2 regions of the Acinetobacter sp. WCHAc060006 genome follow, and region 2 is predicted to be linked to the other one. Evidence: predicted binding sites of a transcription regulator. Region 2 holds the regulator's gene; the other holds the start of a gene.
What was found. Region 2 encodes PhoB, which activates phosphate uptake and scavenging genes when phosphate is short. Its sites were predicted from a motif close to TGTCATNAANCTGTCATAA; they were not measured.
Positions count from the first base shown of each region.

Region 1: the regulator PhoB is predicted to act here: its motif matches at 8,093-8,111, upstream of EXE29_RS15115 (inorganic phosphate transporter).

Region 1 is NZ_SGSS01000034.1:9,928-19,093, forward strand. It holds gene EXE29_RS15085 (TonB-dependent receptor domain-containing protein) at 1-971, opposite strand, end outside; gene nfuA (Fe-S biogenesis protein NfuA) at 1,478-2,116, opposite strand; gene EXE29_RS15095 (rhomboid family intramembrane serine protease) at 2,276-2,893, shown strand; gene EXE29_RS15100 (DUF7710 domain-containing protein) at 3,023-3,316, opposite strand; gene EXE29_RS15105 (ABC transporter substrate-binding protein) at 3,552-4,508, shown strand; gene EXE29_RS15110 (hypothetical protein) at 4,683-6,233, shown strand; gene EXE29_RS15115 (inorganic phosphate transporter) at 6,426-8,045, opposite strand; gene metH (methionine synthase) at 8,525-9,166, shown strand, end outside.
Region 2 is NZ_SGSS01000021.1:14,958-24,123, reverse strand. It holds gene EXE29_RS12355 (TauD/TfdA dioxygenase family protein) at 1-900, opposite strand, end outside; gene EXE29_RS12350 (SDR family NAD(P)-dependent oxidoreductase) at 1,120-1,956, opposite strand; gene EXE29_RS12345 (TetR/AcrR family transcriptional regulator) at 2,171-2,878, shown strand; gene phoB (phosphate regulon transcriptional regulator PhoB) at 3,098-3,808, shown strand; gene phoR (phosphate regulon sensor histidine kinase PhoR) at 3,818-5,176, shown strand; gene EXE29_RS12330 (glutathione S-transferase family protein) at 5,260-5,922, opposite strand; gene EXE29_RS12325 (OsmC family protein) at 6,020-6,418, opposite strand; gene EXE29_RS12320 (pirin family protein) at 6,495-7,442, opposite strand; gene EXE29_RS12315 (GGDEF domain-containing protein) at 7,836-9,166, shown strand, end outside.

The sequences.
Region 1 (9,166 bases), on a different contig from region 2:
CTATACACTTTCTTGGTTTTTTCGTCTTGGAAATATGAATCAAGGATAAATGTATCGTAATGTGCCTTGTGGGTTAAGGTATACATTTCTTTTTCATTTTCATTGATAGACGCTTCTGCTACTGTACCAACACTCTTACCTAAAGTTGTGGTGTATTGCTGCCCACTAAAATCATAGCGTAAGCCAATGTCGTTGTTTTCATCGACACTCCACACCAATTCAGTGCCCAGTTTTTTGACTTTTTTCTCAGATTCACTTGAACCTGATTTTTGTCCTTCGCCACCAATATAATCACTTTCATCATTGCCTTGGAAATTACCATCCAAGCTCAAAGAGAGTTTGTCTTTAATCAGCGGGCCTGTCGCATAAAAACCAACACCGTAGCTGTCATTGGCATAGTCGTTATCTGATTTTGTATATTCGGGAGAGATGCTACCGTGCCAATCGCTTGATGAGGCTTTTTTAGTAATAATATTAATAACACCGCCCATTGCATCTGAACCATACAATGAAGACATTGGGCCACGTACCACTTCAATACGCTCAATCATATCAATAGGTGGTAAATATGCGCCAATTTTACCGCCATCTGTACCATTACCATTGACTGTTCGGCCAGCACTTACAGGACGTCCATTCACCAAATACTTGGTATAACTTGCCCCCATCCCGCGAATGGTAATTTCTTTATTGTTACCGCCCCCTTGCACCGAAACACCCGGCATATTTTTCACGGCATCAATAACATCGGTATATGATTTTTTTTGTAATTCTTCACCTGTAATCACTGAAATTGAAGCAGGTGCATCGGCAATGTTTTGCTCGAAACCGCCAGCGGTTGTTACAACAATGGTTTCAAGTTTTGTCACATTCTCTTGAACAGCAGAATTTTGCTCATTTGCTTGTAATTGCGCAGTGAATGCTGATGCAACTGCAAATGCTAAAGTTGAACGAATCAATGGCTTATTCATACTCGTATGCCCTTACTTACTATCTATGGATGGTCTTTGATTTTCGGGGCTCAGTGTAACAAAATACAAACGTAATGCAATTATAATTAATAATTATTCTCATTATTAATTAATAATTCATATCCTCAACAATAAAAAATGAAACTCATTATCCTATTAAAGTGAGGTTTTTCGACACGCTAAGTGAGATGGTGATTTTTCCAAGTTACTAGGGTCTCTTCTATTTGTATACTCATTTGGCCATATTTTAAGGTAAATAAATAACCAAATTTCACGTGCATTTTATTTAACCTACGAAAGCAGTGCACTGAATAAAAACAAGCTTATTATTTTTATTACTTTAAGCTTAGCAACAGTACTCCCCCCTCAATGGATAGAATGTGGACTGTCCAATGGTCAAGCAAGTATCTACACACCATTTTTATAACACCCAAATGTAGCTGTCATAAAATGTGGCACAAAAAAAATAGCCTCAAATTGAGGCTATTTTTTTAATTTCTAAGTGCTTATTTAAAATAAGCGCCTTCAGTATTACTGTGATCTGTTTGATCCACTACACGCATCAATTCTGGGACATGTTGTCTTAAAGTCGTTTCCACGCCTTGTTTTAAAGTTAAATCAATTGATGAACAACCTTGGCAACCACCACCAAATTTAAGCACCGCAGTTAAGCCATGTTCTGCGTCTTCAACCACTTCGACCAAAGCACAGTTACCGCCATGGCCTGCAAGACCTGGGTTAATTTCTGACTGTAAAACATAAGTAATACGTTCTTCTACAGAAGCATCTGGACCTACACGTGGCACTTTAGAGTTTGGCGCACGGAACGTCAGCTGACCACCAAAACGGTCTTTGTTGTAATCAATCACAGCATCTAACAAATATGGAATAGATGGGGTATCAACATAAGCTGCAAAGTCTGGGTAATCTTGCTTGTAATCTGTAGGCACAATTTCTTCTGGTGCACTGTACGCCATACAGCACTCAGCACGCGGTGTTCCAGGATTTTCCACAAAAACACGTACCGCAATACCTGGCGTATTTTGTTTCGCCAACAAGTCTTTTAAATACTCTTGTGCATTGGGTGTAATTAATAAATTTGGAATCTCTTCTGCAACTACAGTGCTGGTGTTCTCAGTCGACATAACAATATTTCCTCATGCTGAATTATCTATTTTACCTGAAGATGCGGTTCAGTAGAAAAAAATCAACCAAAATTGTCGGAATTATCTTGAAAGTTCACTTTAAAGCCCTTTTTAATGGCATGATGCATCTTAAATAGTCAAAATATAGAACAGAATCCTATGCTGGACTTACCCTTTAATCACACGGTCACCATTATTTTAATTACCGTGGTTGTTTCATTTCTTGCCTTTCAAAACGAAAAAATCATGAACCGTCTGATTTTTTGGCCCCCTGCTATTAAGCAAAGCCAATATGACCGCTTTGTGACGCATGGCTTCATACATGCCGATGGTGCACATCTGTTATTTAACATGATCACCTTATTTTTCTTTGGTAGCATTATTGAGCAGTTCTATCGCCAATACTTATTTGAAATGGGCTTTGTGCTGTTCTATATCGGTGGTTTGATTGCAGCAATTATTCCAAGTTATCTCAAGCATAAAAATGATCATCGCTGGGCCAGCTTAGGTGCATCTGGCGCTGTTTCAGCCGTATTATTTGCCTATATTTTATTTCAGCCGTGGAAGCTGATTTTTGTATTTTTTATACCTGTTCCAGCCATTATTTTTGCCGTGCTGTATGTGGCTTATAGCATTTGGTCTGGCAAACGTGGCAACAGCAACATTAACCACAGTGCACATTTGTGGGGAGCTGCCTATGGGGTCCTCATGACCATTATTATTGAGCCAAGGGTCCTTCCTCACTTCTTTAATCAGCTGATGCAATTGCCATTTTAACCACTGAGCCTACTGCATAGATTGAGTAAAAAACCGATATTGGCAACATAAAAAAAGGGATTCTTATGCAGAATCCCTTTTTAGTTCACTGGCTAGTGATTGGTATTAATCGCTTCTGCGTAAGAAGGATTAAACATCTGTGTGGACCAAAAGCTCACCATGTTCAAAATGCCAATTGCGCTGATAAGCAGACACAAACTTGGCAATAAATACAGGCGCACGATCAATCGGAGTTTTTTCTTTAAAATGACCTGCATTAATCGCCCAGTCATAACAACTCTGATCCAGTGGATATTCGATTAAAACACCACTTAAATAATTATTTTCAATCCAGTCTTTGGCTTGCAGATAGTTAGAAAATACTGCTGAAGAGAAATTGGATTTTTGTGCACTAAATAAATAGACGCTCGTTAAATCACTCATAATTTTTCCCCTAAGAACGAATTCTTCTTTTGATGATTTAATCTACATCTTTTATTTTGTGATGCATATCACACTTTATTGTTTTTTTGCTGTCATTTTAGCCAACTTTCGTAACCAATATGACATCAATAGAAAATAGTATTGATTACCATTAAAACTAAATAATAATGCTAATTATTTTCATTTAATAATTATTCTGATACATTCATTGAAATTTTTGGGAATATTCAAGAAGATGATTAAAAAATCATTATTGTATGCTGTGATTTTAGCGCTAACTTCTCCTGTATCCAGCTTAGCACTTGCTACACCATTTACGTTAAAAGCCACAGAACAAAATACGATTGAACTTAAAAATGCGCCACAAAATATTGCTGTCTATGATCTTGCTATACTCGACACTCTGAATGCTTTAGGTATAGACGCAAAAATTGTTCCTGAAACCAGTTTCAGTGGTGATTTAGCCAAATATCAAAATAATCAATTCATTAAAGCGGGTTCTCTATTTGAACCTGATCTAGAAAAGTTAAAAGCAACCAAGCCTGATCTTATTTTTGTAGGTGGACGTTCAGCAAAAGCGCAGAGCCAACTCCAACAACTGGCGCCTACTGTAAGCTTATCGGCTCAAACTGAGCATTATATCGCCGACTTAGAACAGCGTACTCAGTTACTGGCAAAAGCATTTAAACGTGAAAAAATTGCCAATGAAAAATTAGCAGAAGTTAAAAAGCTACAGGCTGAACTTAAATCTTTAACACAGAATAAATCTGCGCTAATGCTATTTGTAAATAAAGACAACTACATGCTACATGCAGCCAATGATCGTTTTGGCTTTGTTTATGATTTAACAGGATTTAAATCTGTACTCCCGCTAAGTGAAAAGTCTGATGCACCACGCCCAGAAGCGGGTTCTGCTGCTGCCCTCGCCTTGGCAGAAAAGAATGCTCAATTGCTTAAAAAAGCTGTCGAAGCACAACCTGATTACATCATTTTATTAGATCGTGGTGCAGTCAATACACAACAGTACACAGCAAAAGATAGTATTAAAATGCACCCTGTTTTAAGCCAATCTGATGCGGTGAAAAACAATCGGGTCATTAATGTAAATGCTGATTCATGGTATTTAACTGGTGCAGGCTTAGACAATACGATTGCAATGCTCAAAGAGCTGAAACGAGCCATTCAACCTTAAACGTAGTCAAACCGCTTGAAATCAAAAGGGAAGTTTATGCTTCCCTTTTTTCATGAAATATCTCGAAATATTTTTCTACAAAACATTGGTAGTTTCTGCCAAGACCGAATCGAATTTGGCATAGATAATGTATACAAATGTATATTAACGACAATGTCAGGTGAGATATTTTGCATGTCTAGTTCTTTAGAAGGCCTCCAGTTTCCAATTTCTGCTACACAGCAAAAGCCCAGCACATCCAAAGTCGGGCGTGAAATTATTGCGGAAGCATTGGCCTCGGTCGATCACAACCTGTCACTCAAAGCCACGCAAGAAAAAAACTGGCGTAAACAATATCCAAAATATTTCAAAGCTTTGGTCCAACATGGCATTCTCAATGACCAAGCTCCGCTTCATATTGCGACTTCAGGTTTAAATAAAGCGCATCATAGTTTTGAGTTTTATCGAGATGGTGAAAAGCACTTATTAGTTGATGTGATGTCTTTGCCAGCAAAGCCTTTACATACCATTCAATTAAAAGGTGAAAGTGATGCAGCACCTGAATGGTATGTACCTTATAAAGGGCAAAACTTGCAAGGTGATGCACTTTTAGCACAGCTTCAAAATTGGCAAGATGCAGGTATTGTTGAACCGAGTCATGCTGATGCTTTAAGAGCTTGTGTAGCGCACCCAGAATGGTTCGATCTATCTGACCGTACGGTTGTACTGTTTGGTGCAGCTTCTGAGGCTGGCCCACTTACCTGGCTCTCTAAATGGAAAGCCAATATTGCCGCTGTTGATTTACCTCACCCACGTATTTGGGGCAAAATATTAGACACCGTAAAGCACGGTAATGCCACACTATATGCGCCATGTATAGAAGCACTGTCAGACGAAGCAACCGAAGCAGAGCTTAGAGACAAGCTTGGTGCCAATCTATTGACGCAAACACCTGAAATTGCCCATTGGCTGGCACAAAGCCAACATCAATTAGACTTGGCGGCCATTGCGTATTTAGATGGTGAAAAACACGTTCGCGTATCTCTGGCGATGGATGCCATTATGCAATATGTCAGTGTACAAAAGCCCGATACCAGCCTTATGTACATGTGCACACCAACCGATGTCTATGCTGTGCCTAAGGAAGTGGTTGAAGCATCACAAAACAAATTCACGCATCGCTCTAAAGCGCAGCAATTGCTGAGCCAAGGGATTTCTACGCTCAGTGCTCAGCACTTTTTCCAAAAGAATTCACATGACTTAATTCTTTCCAGCAATGGTCAATCCTATGGTATTGCTGATTGCTTGGTAGTGGAACAAGGACCAAACTATGCGCTGGCAAAACGTATTCAACAGTGGCGTGCCACATTAGCCCGACATAATGGTCAACGTGTGAGTATCAATATTGCACCCTCTACAACCACGCATTCAGTGACCAAAAATCCTTTGCTAAAAGCAGCCTTTAATGGTGCTGAGCTGTTTGATGTAGAAGCCTTTGCCCCTGAAACCACCAATGCCATTATGGCAGCTTTATGGATACACGATCTTCGCAATCCTGAATCGGTGGCTAACCCAGAACTTAAGTTAGATCATCCACTTGAACTGATGATGAAAGGCGCAAACCACGGTGGTTTATGGCGTGTTGCATATTTAGCGCGAACTGCATTGCCATTTGCTGCAGTCTATGGCTTTGCAACAGATAAACTGCCTATCAAATCCATGCTCCGAACGTTGAAAAAGGCATAGCGTAAAGAGTTCGCCCTTCTCATTTTCCTACAACCTCAGTGGTCTATGGGAAAGGTGTGTATTGTTTGGGTGTTTAGATACGTTCTGTGCTCCTGATGATCTCATTCATACAGTGAACCATAGAACTTAAACACAAAAGCAGACCATAAAAAAACGCTATCGAAGTAGCGTTTTTTTATGCCTTAAAAGTGCTTAGAACACTTGTAAGAACAGCCAATATAAACCACCAGACAAACAGATTGTCGCTGGTAAAGTGAAGATCCATGCTGAAAGGATGGTTTTCACTGTAGCAAAGTTCAGGCCTGATTTGTTGGCAACCATTGTACCTGCAACCGCAGAGTTCAATACGTGTGTAGTTGAAACTGGCATACCAAAACCATCTGCAGCAGCAATTGTGGTCATAGCAACAAGCTCAGCTGACATCCCTTGACCATAAGTCATGTGATGCTTACCAATACGCTCACCCACAGTCACTACAATACGTTTCCAACCCACCATGGTGCCTAGACCAAGTGCCAATGCAACAGCGACTTTCACCCATGTAGGAATGTATTGAAGGAACGAATCTAAGTTATTACGGTATTCTTTGACGTTTTTCGCTTGATCAGCCGTCATTGCTGGAAGCTGTTCTGCTTTATCTAAACGCTTAAATGCCGTAGTATTTAAGTACATGTCGTTACGAATTGTAGAAACTTCAGTTTCTGGAATATCTTTTAGATCGCCATACTGACCCACACGCTCACCTAAGTGATCAGTTAAGCTTGCTAAAGCAGGCACAACTTCAGGGGTAATTTCTTTGGTCTGAATATATTTGGTAATCACATCACGCGCTTTGTCATCTGCAATATCATCATGCTGTGCATAAATCGCAGTCGCTGTTTGTGCAGACAATTGTTCAAATGATTGAATATGCGCTTGGTCTAAATTCTTGTTTAAAGAATAGGCCAAAGGCACACAACCAATCAAAATCAACATGATTAATCCCATGCCTTTTTGACCGTCATTTGAACCATGCGCAAAACTTACGCCTGTACAAGTAAAGATCAAAATTGCACGAATAAGCGGTGGTGGTGGTTTATTGCCTTCAGGTGGCTGGAATAATTCCATTTGTTTCTTAAAGATTTTTTTAACCAATAAGAACAATACCGCAGCAAATGCGAAACCAATTAAAGGAGAAAACAGTAAAGCTTTACCCACTTTAATCACTTGGTCCATGTCTACACCCGATGCACCGCTACCTGCGTGCAGAATGTAGTTCATAATGCCAACGCCTAGAATCGAACCAATTAAAGTATGCGAACTAGAAGCAGGAATCCCCAAGAACCAAGTACCAAGGTTCCAAAGAATGGCCGCGATGAGCATGGCAAAAACCATAGCAAAGCCAGCTCCAGAACCGACATTCATGATCAGCTCTACAGGTAGCAATGCAATAATGCCGTAGGCAACTGCACCACTGGCAACCATTACGCCTAAGAAATTACAAAAACCAGCCCACATCACCGCCACTGGTGCAGATAATGCGTTGGTATAAATCACCGTTGCGACAGCATTCGCTGTGTCGTGAAAACCATTTACAAACTCAAAACCGAGCGCAATAAACAAAGCGGTACCCAATAAAATCATGGAGTAGAGGCTAAGTGCAGGAACATGCGCAAGATCAGCTGTAAGTTGAAAACCAATATAAATTAACGTTGAAATAATTAACGTTAGAAACACCGGCATAAAAAATTTCGGTGTAGGCACATGAACATTCGTCGACTTATTGTTTGTCGACTGGTGTGCTGAATCTACGGGAGTTTGATTAGAATTCATGCAAGCAAGAATGGAGGATTTAAGAATCCCCATATTGTTCAATTAAATTGTGACAATTATATGACAAAGCGGTGTCATATAAAGCAATATTTCATACTTTATTTTTTACAGCTTGCCATCAATTATGCTTATTTGCATTCAAATCAATCATTAATATTCATAGTGTTACAACCATTTCTGTTCATTTATCATTATTAAAACACGCTGTTTTTGCACCGCAAAAGATCATGTTACAAAACATGAAATATAAGCTGTACTTAAGGGTTCTACAGACCAAGGCATAGCATGCTAGAGAGATATGACAACTTGATGAAGTATTTATGACAATCCAATCTTGCTACAGCAACCACTTTGAGGCACGGCGAAATATTCAACAAGCTCAACTTTGCGCTTAATAATTAAACTCAATATCAGAAATAATGAACTGAATTCTGTTAATATATTTGCCGATTTTATATTCCATCGGATTGGGGTTATTTATGTCCACGCTCGCCACCCTAAAAGAGCTACTCGCTCAACGGATTCTGATTATCGACGGTGCTATGGGCACTATGATTCAGCGTCATAAACTCGAAGAAGCTGACTACCGTGGTGAGCGTTTTGTTGACTGGGCATCTGACCTGAAAGGTAATAATGACCTTTTGGTACTGACACAACCTCAAATCATTCAAGGCATTCATGAAGCCTACCTCGATGCTGGCGCAGACATCATTGAAACCAACAGCTTTAACGGCACCAAAGTTTCAATGTCTGACTATCACATGGAAGATTTGGTCACTGAAATCAACCGTGAAGCAGCGCGTATTGCCAAAGCCGCTTGTGAAAAATACTCAACACCAGAAAAGCCGCGTTTTGTTGCGGGTGTGCTTGGCCCGACTTCACGTACTTGCTCAATCTCGCCAAATGTAAATGACCCAGCTTTCCGTAACATTACTTTTGATGAGCTGAAAGAAAACTATATTCAAGCTGCGCATGCCCTGATTGAAGGCGGTGCGGACATTCTGCTCATCGAAACCGTATTCGATACTTTAAACTGTAAAGCTGCCATTTTTGCAGTGAAAGAAGTGTTTAATCAGCTGGGCTATGAATTGCCATTGATGATTTCAGGCACGATTACCGAT
Region 2 (9,166 bases):
TAGATTTGAAATATCTTCTTTCACATCTTTACGTAGCACTTTACTTGGCTGACCATCTACACCTACTGGCGTATCCCCTTCTAAAGTGACACGGCGCACCACACGATGCTGATCGCCATAATCATTGATTGCACGATGTTGTGTTGCACGGTTATCCCAAATGGCAATATCACCTGCATCCCAACGCCAACTCACAATATTTTCTAATTTTTCCACATAGCTTTGGAACAAATCATATAAACGGCGCGATTCAGACGAACTATAGCCAACAAAGTTTTTAAAGAAACTGCCTAGCAATAGGGTTTTTTCACCTGTTTCAGGATGTACACGTACCAAAGGGTGCTCTGTTTCATATTCTGTCGAATTGAAATAGTTTTTATAACGTGCCAGTACTTCTGGTGGAATGCTGGCTTTTGCTGCATAGTCATAGCTATTACTATGCACCGTTCGTAAACTATCCGCTAAAATTTTCAGCTCTGCTGGCAAATCATCATAAGCGGTCGATGTATTGGCCCATACCGTATTGCCACCCACTTCAGGTGCGACCACACTACGTAAAATTGATGCTTTTGGATAAGCTTCAATAAAGCTGATGTCTGTATGCCATGCATCGGCACGTGCACCACGTGAATCAATTTCTAAAATATGTGCAGAACCATCTTTCACGGGCACAGTCGGATGATTGAGTGGCGTCCCCAAACGCGCTGCAAATGCTTCTTGTGACGCGTCATCTAAATGCTGTTGGCCTTTAAAGAAAATCGCTTTATGTTGCAGTAAAGCCTGATTAATTTCGTGAACAACGGCATCTTCAAGATCAGCCGAAAGTGTCACGCCTTCAATCACCGCGCCTATACGCCCATTAATGGGTTTAACTTGAATGTGTTGAAATTGGTAGCCCATGATCAGTTCCTCATTTATTAAAATTGTTAAGACTGCTTGTCTGTGAACTCATCATGAACAGTTTGCTTATTCCAATCTGTCAATTTTTTGACATTCTTATACTCGATTTCAGATAACTAAATTCCTGTACTGCGAAAGTGGCTACATTTATGCCCTCTTTAAAAACTCAAAAGCCCTGCAATTGCAGGGCTTTTATACAACATAGACTGAAAACTGGGCTTATTTACCCTTGCCTATTTTGGTCGCCAAAGCGGTAATTTTTTGGTATCCCGTTGGTAAAATACGTTGAATTAAATCTAATGTTTTTGCATCGTTACCAATCAATAAACGACGTTTGTCTTTTTGCACCGCTTCTAAAATTTGACGCGCAGCTTCTTCAGGTGGGCAACGCAATAATTTATTAAAAGATTTTGCAGACTTTTCAGGGTTCATGCCCAAGCTCTTCAAGCTGTCATTCATCTTGGCTGCATTGGCGATATTGGTACGAATACCCCCTGGATGTACACACAACGCGCTCACGCCACTGTTTTCCATATCCAACTCTTGACGCAATGACTCAGTAAAACCACGCACTGCAAATTTAGTTGCGTTATATGCCGATTGCGTCGGTTGTGCTGTTAAGCCAAACAAGCTTGAAATATTAATGATGTGACCATCACCGGTTTTTTTGATGAGCGGTAAAAATTCTTTAGTGCCATACACAACGCCCCAAAAGTTAATATCAACAATCCATTCAAGTTCTTCATAACTCGCGCCTTCAACGGTCGAGCCTAAAGCCACGCCTGCATTGTTAAAAATCATGTTGACTGATCCATGATTTTGCACGGTGTCTTGTGCCCAAGCACGAACTTCATCCAGTTTAGCCACATTCACTTTTTTGGTGGTTACACGCACATTGCTGTCTTTAATTAATTCAAGTGTTGTTGCCAAGCCTTGCTCATTCACATCACTTAATGAAAGATGACAGCCCTGCTTTGCCAATAAAACTGCCAGTTGTTGCCCAATACCAGAACCTGCGCCTGTAATTGCTGCCACTTTGTTTTTAAAATTTTTCATGTGTTGTCCTTTTTTTCGTGCATGCGCATAACATGATGGGCCGAATGGCCTGATCTGTACCAATTTAAATCCAATATAGTTTTGACAATTTATATTGTCAATATCATATTAGGACGCGATAGACATTCAGATTGCAATCACCTGACCATAGGTCAAATGCCAATTTGTTGTTAAGATAGCGCCAGAATAGATTGAAAATGGGCGCATGTGGCCGATGACTGAAACAGAAAAACGGGTAGCAACACCAACCATAAAAAAGACCAAAGAACGTCAATTTAAAGGTCTATCCCTATCCGAACGCAAGCAACAGCGCCGTGAAAAACTGATTGAAGCTGGAATTGAAGCCTATGGTACGCAAGGCTTTTTTTCAGTGACGGTCAAAGACATTTGTAATGAAGCCAAGCTGACTGAACGCTATTTTTATGAGTCATTTAAAAAAAGTGAAAATCTATTTCAAACCATTTTTTTACAATTGATTGATCAACTACAACAAAACGTTATGCAAGCGATTGTTCAGGCCTCCACTGATCCCAAAAAAATGATCGAATCTGGACTGACTGCACTGTTAACTACACTGAAAAATGATCCACGTATGGCACGCATTATTTATATCGATGCCATGTTAGTGCAAGAACTCCACAACCAAGCCACCATTCATGAAACCATGGCGCGCTTTGACCAAATGATTCAAGCCTTTGTGATGCTGAGCATGCCACATATTAAAAAAACTGAGGACGAAATTTCCTTAGTGGCCTCAGGCTTAAATGGTTATGTCACACAAATTGCCATTCGCTGGGTCATGAGTGGCTTTAAACAATCGATGGAACAAGTTTTATCATCTTGCAGCATTGTGTTTTTATCTTTACTCGATACTTTTTCTACTGACACAGAAGAAAATAACTCTGAATCCATTGATATTTAAAATATTCATGTGATGTACAGCCCCCATTTCTAGGGGAACAATTGCTTCCTACATCGCGTGAAATCTAGCAAAATTGTATAGAAAATTGTCACAATTCTTTGCAAAAACCAGCATTTTGGGCTTTTCTGCAATGATACTGTCATAATTAATCTTTGTAATAAGCCTGTCATAAATATAAGACGGTCAGCCGTTAACACACATGAAATAGGGTATTGCGCTGTGAAAGATGACTACATTTTAATTGTTGATGATGAACTCCCGATTCGGGAAATGATCCATACCTCTTTGGATATGGCAGGTTTTCAATGTCAGCAAGCTGAAGATGCCCGTCAAGCGCATCAGATGATTGTTGACCAACGTCCTGCACTGATTCTTTTGGATTGGATGATGCCTGGCGGTGTCAGCGGTGTCGACTTATGTCGTCGCTTAAAACGAGATGAAAACCTCTCTGAAATTCCCGTCATTATGCTCACTGCACGCAGTGAAGAAGACCATAAAGTTCAAGGTCTCGATGCAGGTGCAGACGATTACATGACCAAACCATTTTCAACGCGTGAATTGGTCTCACGCATTAAAGCAGTACTGCGTCGCTCGAATGCTTTAGGTGGAGAAAAAACCATTGATGCCAATGGTTTATTATTAGACCCAATGAGCCAGCGTGTAAGCTTTGGCAATAATATTTTAGAAATGGGCCCAACTGAATACCGCTTATTGGCATTTTTCATGACTCATCCAGAGCGCGCCTATACCCGTGCTCAACTTTTAGACCAAGTTTGGGGCGGAAATGTGTATATTGAAGACCGCACCATTGATGTTCATATTCGCCGTTTACGTAAAGTGCTTGAACCGTACAATGCAGACCGTTTTGTACAAACTGTCCGTGGCACAGGCTACCGTTTTTCTACCCGTGCGGATGCTGTTTTAGGTTAATTTAAATATATGTACGAACCCTACCCGGTCCCAGAGCTTGCTCAAGAACACAAAGCGTTTCGCTATAGCAGTCTGTGGACATTTGCCAAGCAAGACATGCGCTTGCTGGCATTTTTTCTGCTTATTGCAGCCTTGATTGGCTTTGGCATCGGATATTTTTGGATTTGTATTTCGCTCGCATTTGCACTGTTTTTTGCCCAGCAAATGCGTTCCTTATATTTAGTCAATGACTGGATTTCAAACCGTCCATACGATGTGCCTCCAAACCTTCATGGAATTTGGGGTGCATTGTTGTTTAATGTCTATCGAGCACAGCGCCAAGAACGGATTGTACAAGCCGAAATGGTGGGCTTGATTGATCGTGCACAATCATCTTTGGTCGCTTTAGCTGAAGCGGTGGTGTTAATTGATGAAATGCACCAAATTGAATGGTGGAATCCCGCAGCCGAAAAACTATTGGGCATTCAAGGACTCGACCGTGGTCGCAATATTTTGACTATTTTGCGCCAGCCTAGCTTTATTGAATATTTTAATAATTTGGACTTGGCACCCGACGGTCTAAAAATGAAATCTTCGGTACTCGAAGATCATTATGTGCAAGTCAAACTCACCCGCTTTGGTGGGGAAAGTCGTTTACTGGTGGCCTATGACGTCACCCGTATGCACAATCTTGAACAAATGCGTAAAGACTTTGTCGACAATATTTCCCACGAGCTACGAACTCCCCTCACAGTGCTCAGTGGCTATATCGAAACCTTTAATGATCAAGAAGATTTAAATCCGCGTTGGAAACGTGCCTTAGATTTAATGCAGGCACAAACCCGTCGTATGAATGCGTTGGTCAATGATTTACTGCTGTTATCACGTTTAGAAAACGAAAAGAAAATTGCTAAAAATCAGATTATTGAAATGCCAAGCTTAATGAGCCAGCTGTATGATGATGCGCATGCGTATAACGTCGATTATGGCCATACACTCAATTTAGACATCGATAGCCACTGCGACTTGATCGGCTCCGACAGTGAACTGGCCAGCGCCTTTAGCAACCTCATTACCAACGCCATTAAGTACACTCCAAAAGGCGGTACGGTGACTATGGGCTGGCATGATGATGGTGAGCATGGTTATTTTACAGTGGAAGATACGGGTATCGGGATTGACCCTAAACACTTACCACGTTTGACTGAACGTTTCTATCGCGTCGACAGTGCACGTAGCCGTCAAAGTGGTGGCACAGGATTAGGCTTAGCGATTGTAAAACACGTACTGATGCAACATCAGGCCTACCTCGAAATTGAATCTAAAGAAAACCAAGGTTCAATATTTAAAGTGGTGTTTCCCAAAGAACGTCTTTATCACGTTTCTTAATCTTTCGGCATCGTATAACACGGGCAGATCTCAACATAAAAAAACGGGCAGATCGCCCGTTTTTTATTTCTAAATATCTACAGTTAAAGCTTGCCTGATTGCTCTAAAGCACGTTCTTTTTGCAGTGCACGCTGATACGCTGGGCGCTGTTTTAAGCGCTCAACATAGGCTTGAATTTGCGGATAACTTCGCCCTGTCCGCTCTTGTAATGCAATCAGCGGAAAGCTCATTTGAATATCGGCAAAGCTAAAATCATCTGCAAAATAATCATGTTGTGCTAAGTGCTGTTCAATAAATTCAATATGTGCAGGCAAACGTGCCCCCACAAAACCGGCTTTCACCCCTTCGCCAATTTTCTTGGCAATTGGTCGAATCGGCCAAGGTACATGCGTCGGCATTTTTTCCATCACCAAGGTCATCACCAATAAAGGCATCAGTGAGCCTTCTGCATAGTGCATCCAATAACGGTACTGTTGCTGTGCGTTAAGTTCTGTAGGCTTGAAATTTGAGGCTGTATCAAACTGCGCTTGCACATGCTCTAAAATGACAGCGGATTCCGCAATCACCACGCCATCGTGCTCTAGCACTGGTGCTTTTCCCAAAGGATGGATTTTTTTTAATTCAGGTGAGCCTGAGTAATCGGCCTGCCGAGGATAATATTTTACTTGATAGTCGAGATTCAGCTCTTCCAAAGCCCACAAAATCCGAAATGAACGTGATTTTTCTAAATGATGCAGCCTCAACATTTCACTTACTCCTCTCTCATTTTTATTGTTATTTAAAGCCGAAAACTGGTTGCACGCACATTGGGTGCAAATACCAGTCTTTTACCCGCCTTCCAGCTTAAAGCAATACGGTGTTGATATCTACACTACGCAGTAAAGTTTTGGTTACAGGCGTTTTCGAGCTAATGGCCAATACTTTTTGCTGTAACTCTTCACTCAATGGTGTTTGAAAATGCAATTTACGTTCAATCCATTCCTTGCCTTCTTTATTGGCATGAAACTCAGCTTCGACACTAAACTCTCCAAGCTCCAATCCCTTATGCTGTGCATACATACGTAAGGTAATCATGGTGCATGAAATAAGGCCACTACAAATAAAATCATAGGGCGCCAAGCCCGTGGCGCCACCACCAAAAGATTCTGGCTTATCTGTGAGTAAAGTATGTTGAGTACTTGTAATTTGACCAGCCCATGGTGCTGTTAAAGTCTGAACTTTGGCGCTCGCAATTAATCCCATTGTTATTCTCCAGCTGTTTTATTTGTACAAAGCGAAAGGTTCAGCCTATAAGCTGAACCTCAACACAATCAATTCATTATTTTGAAGCACGCATTTTATCTGGGAAGACAGGTGCTTCGAGACGTGGGCCTTCATAGTCTGGAATTGTGCCAAAACGAGCATCGGCATTTATCCATTGTTCACGTGCAAGGCTCAGCTCTTCTTGGGTACGACCAACAAAATTCCACCACAGTAAAATAGGTGATTCAAACGGTTCACCACCCAATAGCAACACACGGCTGTTGGCATGAATTTCAATATCCACATGTTCTAAACCTGGCTCAAGCACCACCATGTTGTCTGCAGTTAATTCATGGCCATTAATGTGTGCCGTGCCTTCCAAAGCCATAAAGCCATATTCAAATTTTGGATTTAATGGCAAACGTGTGCGGCTATTGTCTTTGGCTTCTAAATCAACACCCAAAAGCTCTGTATGTACCGCCACAGGCGACTTGGTCTTTAAAAACTCACCCACTAAGACCGTGATCGCAACATCATCATGATGCACAACAGGAAGTTCAGGATAGTGATCAAATTGTGGTGCCATATTGATTTTATCATCAGGCAAAGCAATCCATAACTGTGCGGCATGCATGTGAGTTTCGGTATCGGGCGCCACTTCAGTATGTGAAATGCCGTAGCCTGCTGTCATCAAATTGACCTGACGCGGGCGAATCAACTGCTTCGTTCCTAAACTGTCAGTATGCATCATGGTCCCTTCAATCATCCAAGTGAAGGTCTGTAAGCCAATATGTGGATGTGGCCCAACATCTAAGCCATCGCCTTGTGGAAACACCACTGGGCCAGCATGATCTAAGAAACACCACGCGCCAATCATGCGTTTATGACGACTTGGTAATGCACGCTTAATGACCGTACCTTGTCCAATTTCAGCACGACGTAATGGGAAATTTTGAATAAATTGATTTACATATTTTTCACAATCATCAGAGTGTGAAATTTCATCATAATTGCTATTGCTCATAGTTCTATCCTAAAACTTACCCATTCAGGTTCAAGCGATGGTTGATGTAGCTTATATTAATGACTTATGAATCGCTCAGCTACACTCCCATTAATATGCTGAATTTTATAAATAGGACAATCTTATTTTTGTGACATCACAATCGTCTCTGAGCACAGTTACTCAAGCAAGAAGTACAGCCGTCGCATTCAGTTATTCATATAAAAACATATTTAAATTAATGCTGTATTCGGATTAATGGTCATATTGGCTACTGATTTTTTTCAGTTTTTAGATTAATATTTATGCATATATTGTTAAAAACAAAATATAAATTCCCTATTTCTAGGGATACCTTTTATTTATTATTTTCCATAATAATCAATACATCTTGCCCCACGCAGGAATAATTATATGGTGGCAAAAGCAAGGCCTATGCTGAATGGGGTTTCTCAGCCCTACCCATCAACATTACATTTACTCAAACCAGAAGAACGTAATGCTGAACATCGCAATGTCATTGAAATGGCGTTGAGGGATAAACACGCGCCTATTCCAGACTGCTTTCGCCGTGCATATTTAGACTATCAATATTACCAACAACGCCATTTCCTGATTCAAGCCAATTACATTGCTCAGCTGGTTTTCTTGCTGTATTACTTTGCCGATATGCTGGTGATTGCAGACATGCAACTGTATTCCGCAGGCTTTCGCTTAGGACTGGCATTTTTTGTAATGAGTGCGTGTTTTTATTTAATTCGTGTTCGAAAAAATATTCAAATTGCAGATATGGTACTGCCGATTGGTACAGTGCTCAGTACGGCACTGTGGGTGTATATGTTGCTTCAATCCAATAGCCCGTGGAGCGACAATTACTTATATACCTCGGTAATTTTTGTATTGATTGCCAATATATGTATACAAGTCAGTTTTAAGCCCGCGATTTATTGTTCTATTTTCATTTGCGTGATTGCAGGCTTTGGTGCACTTATGCTGATGTCTGCGCCACAAGCCATTATTTTTGCACTCACCCTTGGTCCGATTTGTCTGTTTAGTCTTTATATTAGCTGGAACAATACGCTCAATGGTCGCCGTACTTTTTTAAGAACCTTATTAGACGAATGGTATCTGAATAATTTAAATGACCTTGCACATACAGATGAGCTGACTCAGCTGTATAACCGTCGCCAATTTGTGTATGCCGCTGAGCACAAAATCCATGAATGGCCTACACCGGCAGGCACCTGCTTACTGATGTTTGATGTCGATCATTTTAAAAAAATCAATGATCAGCATGGCCATGATATTGGTGACCAAGTCCTACAGATTATTGCCAATACAGCGCGTAAAGAAATGCGTCATCATGATATTTTGGCACGCTTTGGCGGTGAGGAATTTATTGCACTGATCCCCGAAACACAAATTGACGACTGTTTAATGATTGCAGAGCGAATCCGTCTCAGCATCTCTCAAGCTCAGTTATATTTAAAACCCGATGTTAAACTTAAGTTCACTGTTTCTGTTGGGGTGGCTGAACTCAGATCACCTGAGCAAAGTTTAGATGAGCTCATTAAACAAGCCGATATTGCTCTCTATCAAGCCAAAGCCAACGGTCGAAATTGTATTGTTCGCTATGATGTATCTATGACTGAAAAACCTGATCAAACCCATAGCTTTCCAAATCCTGAAGCGATAGAACGAATTAAAGCATTGAAGAGTGCAAAACATAACTTTGAATTAGCCGA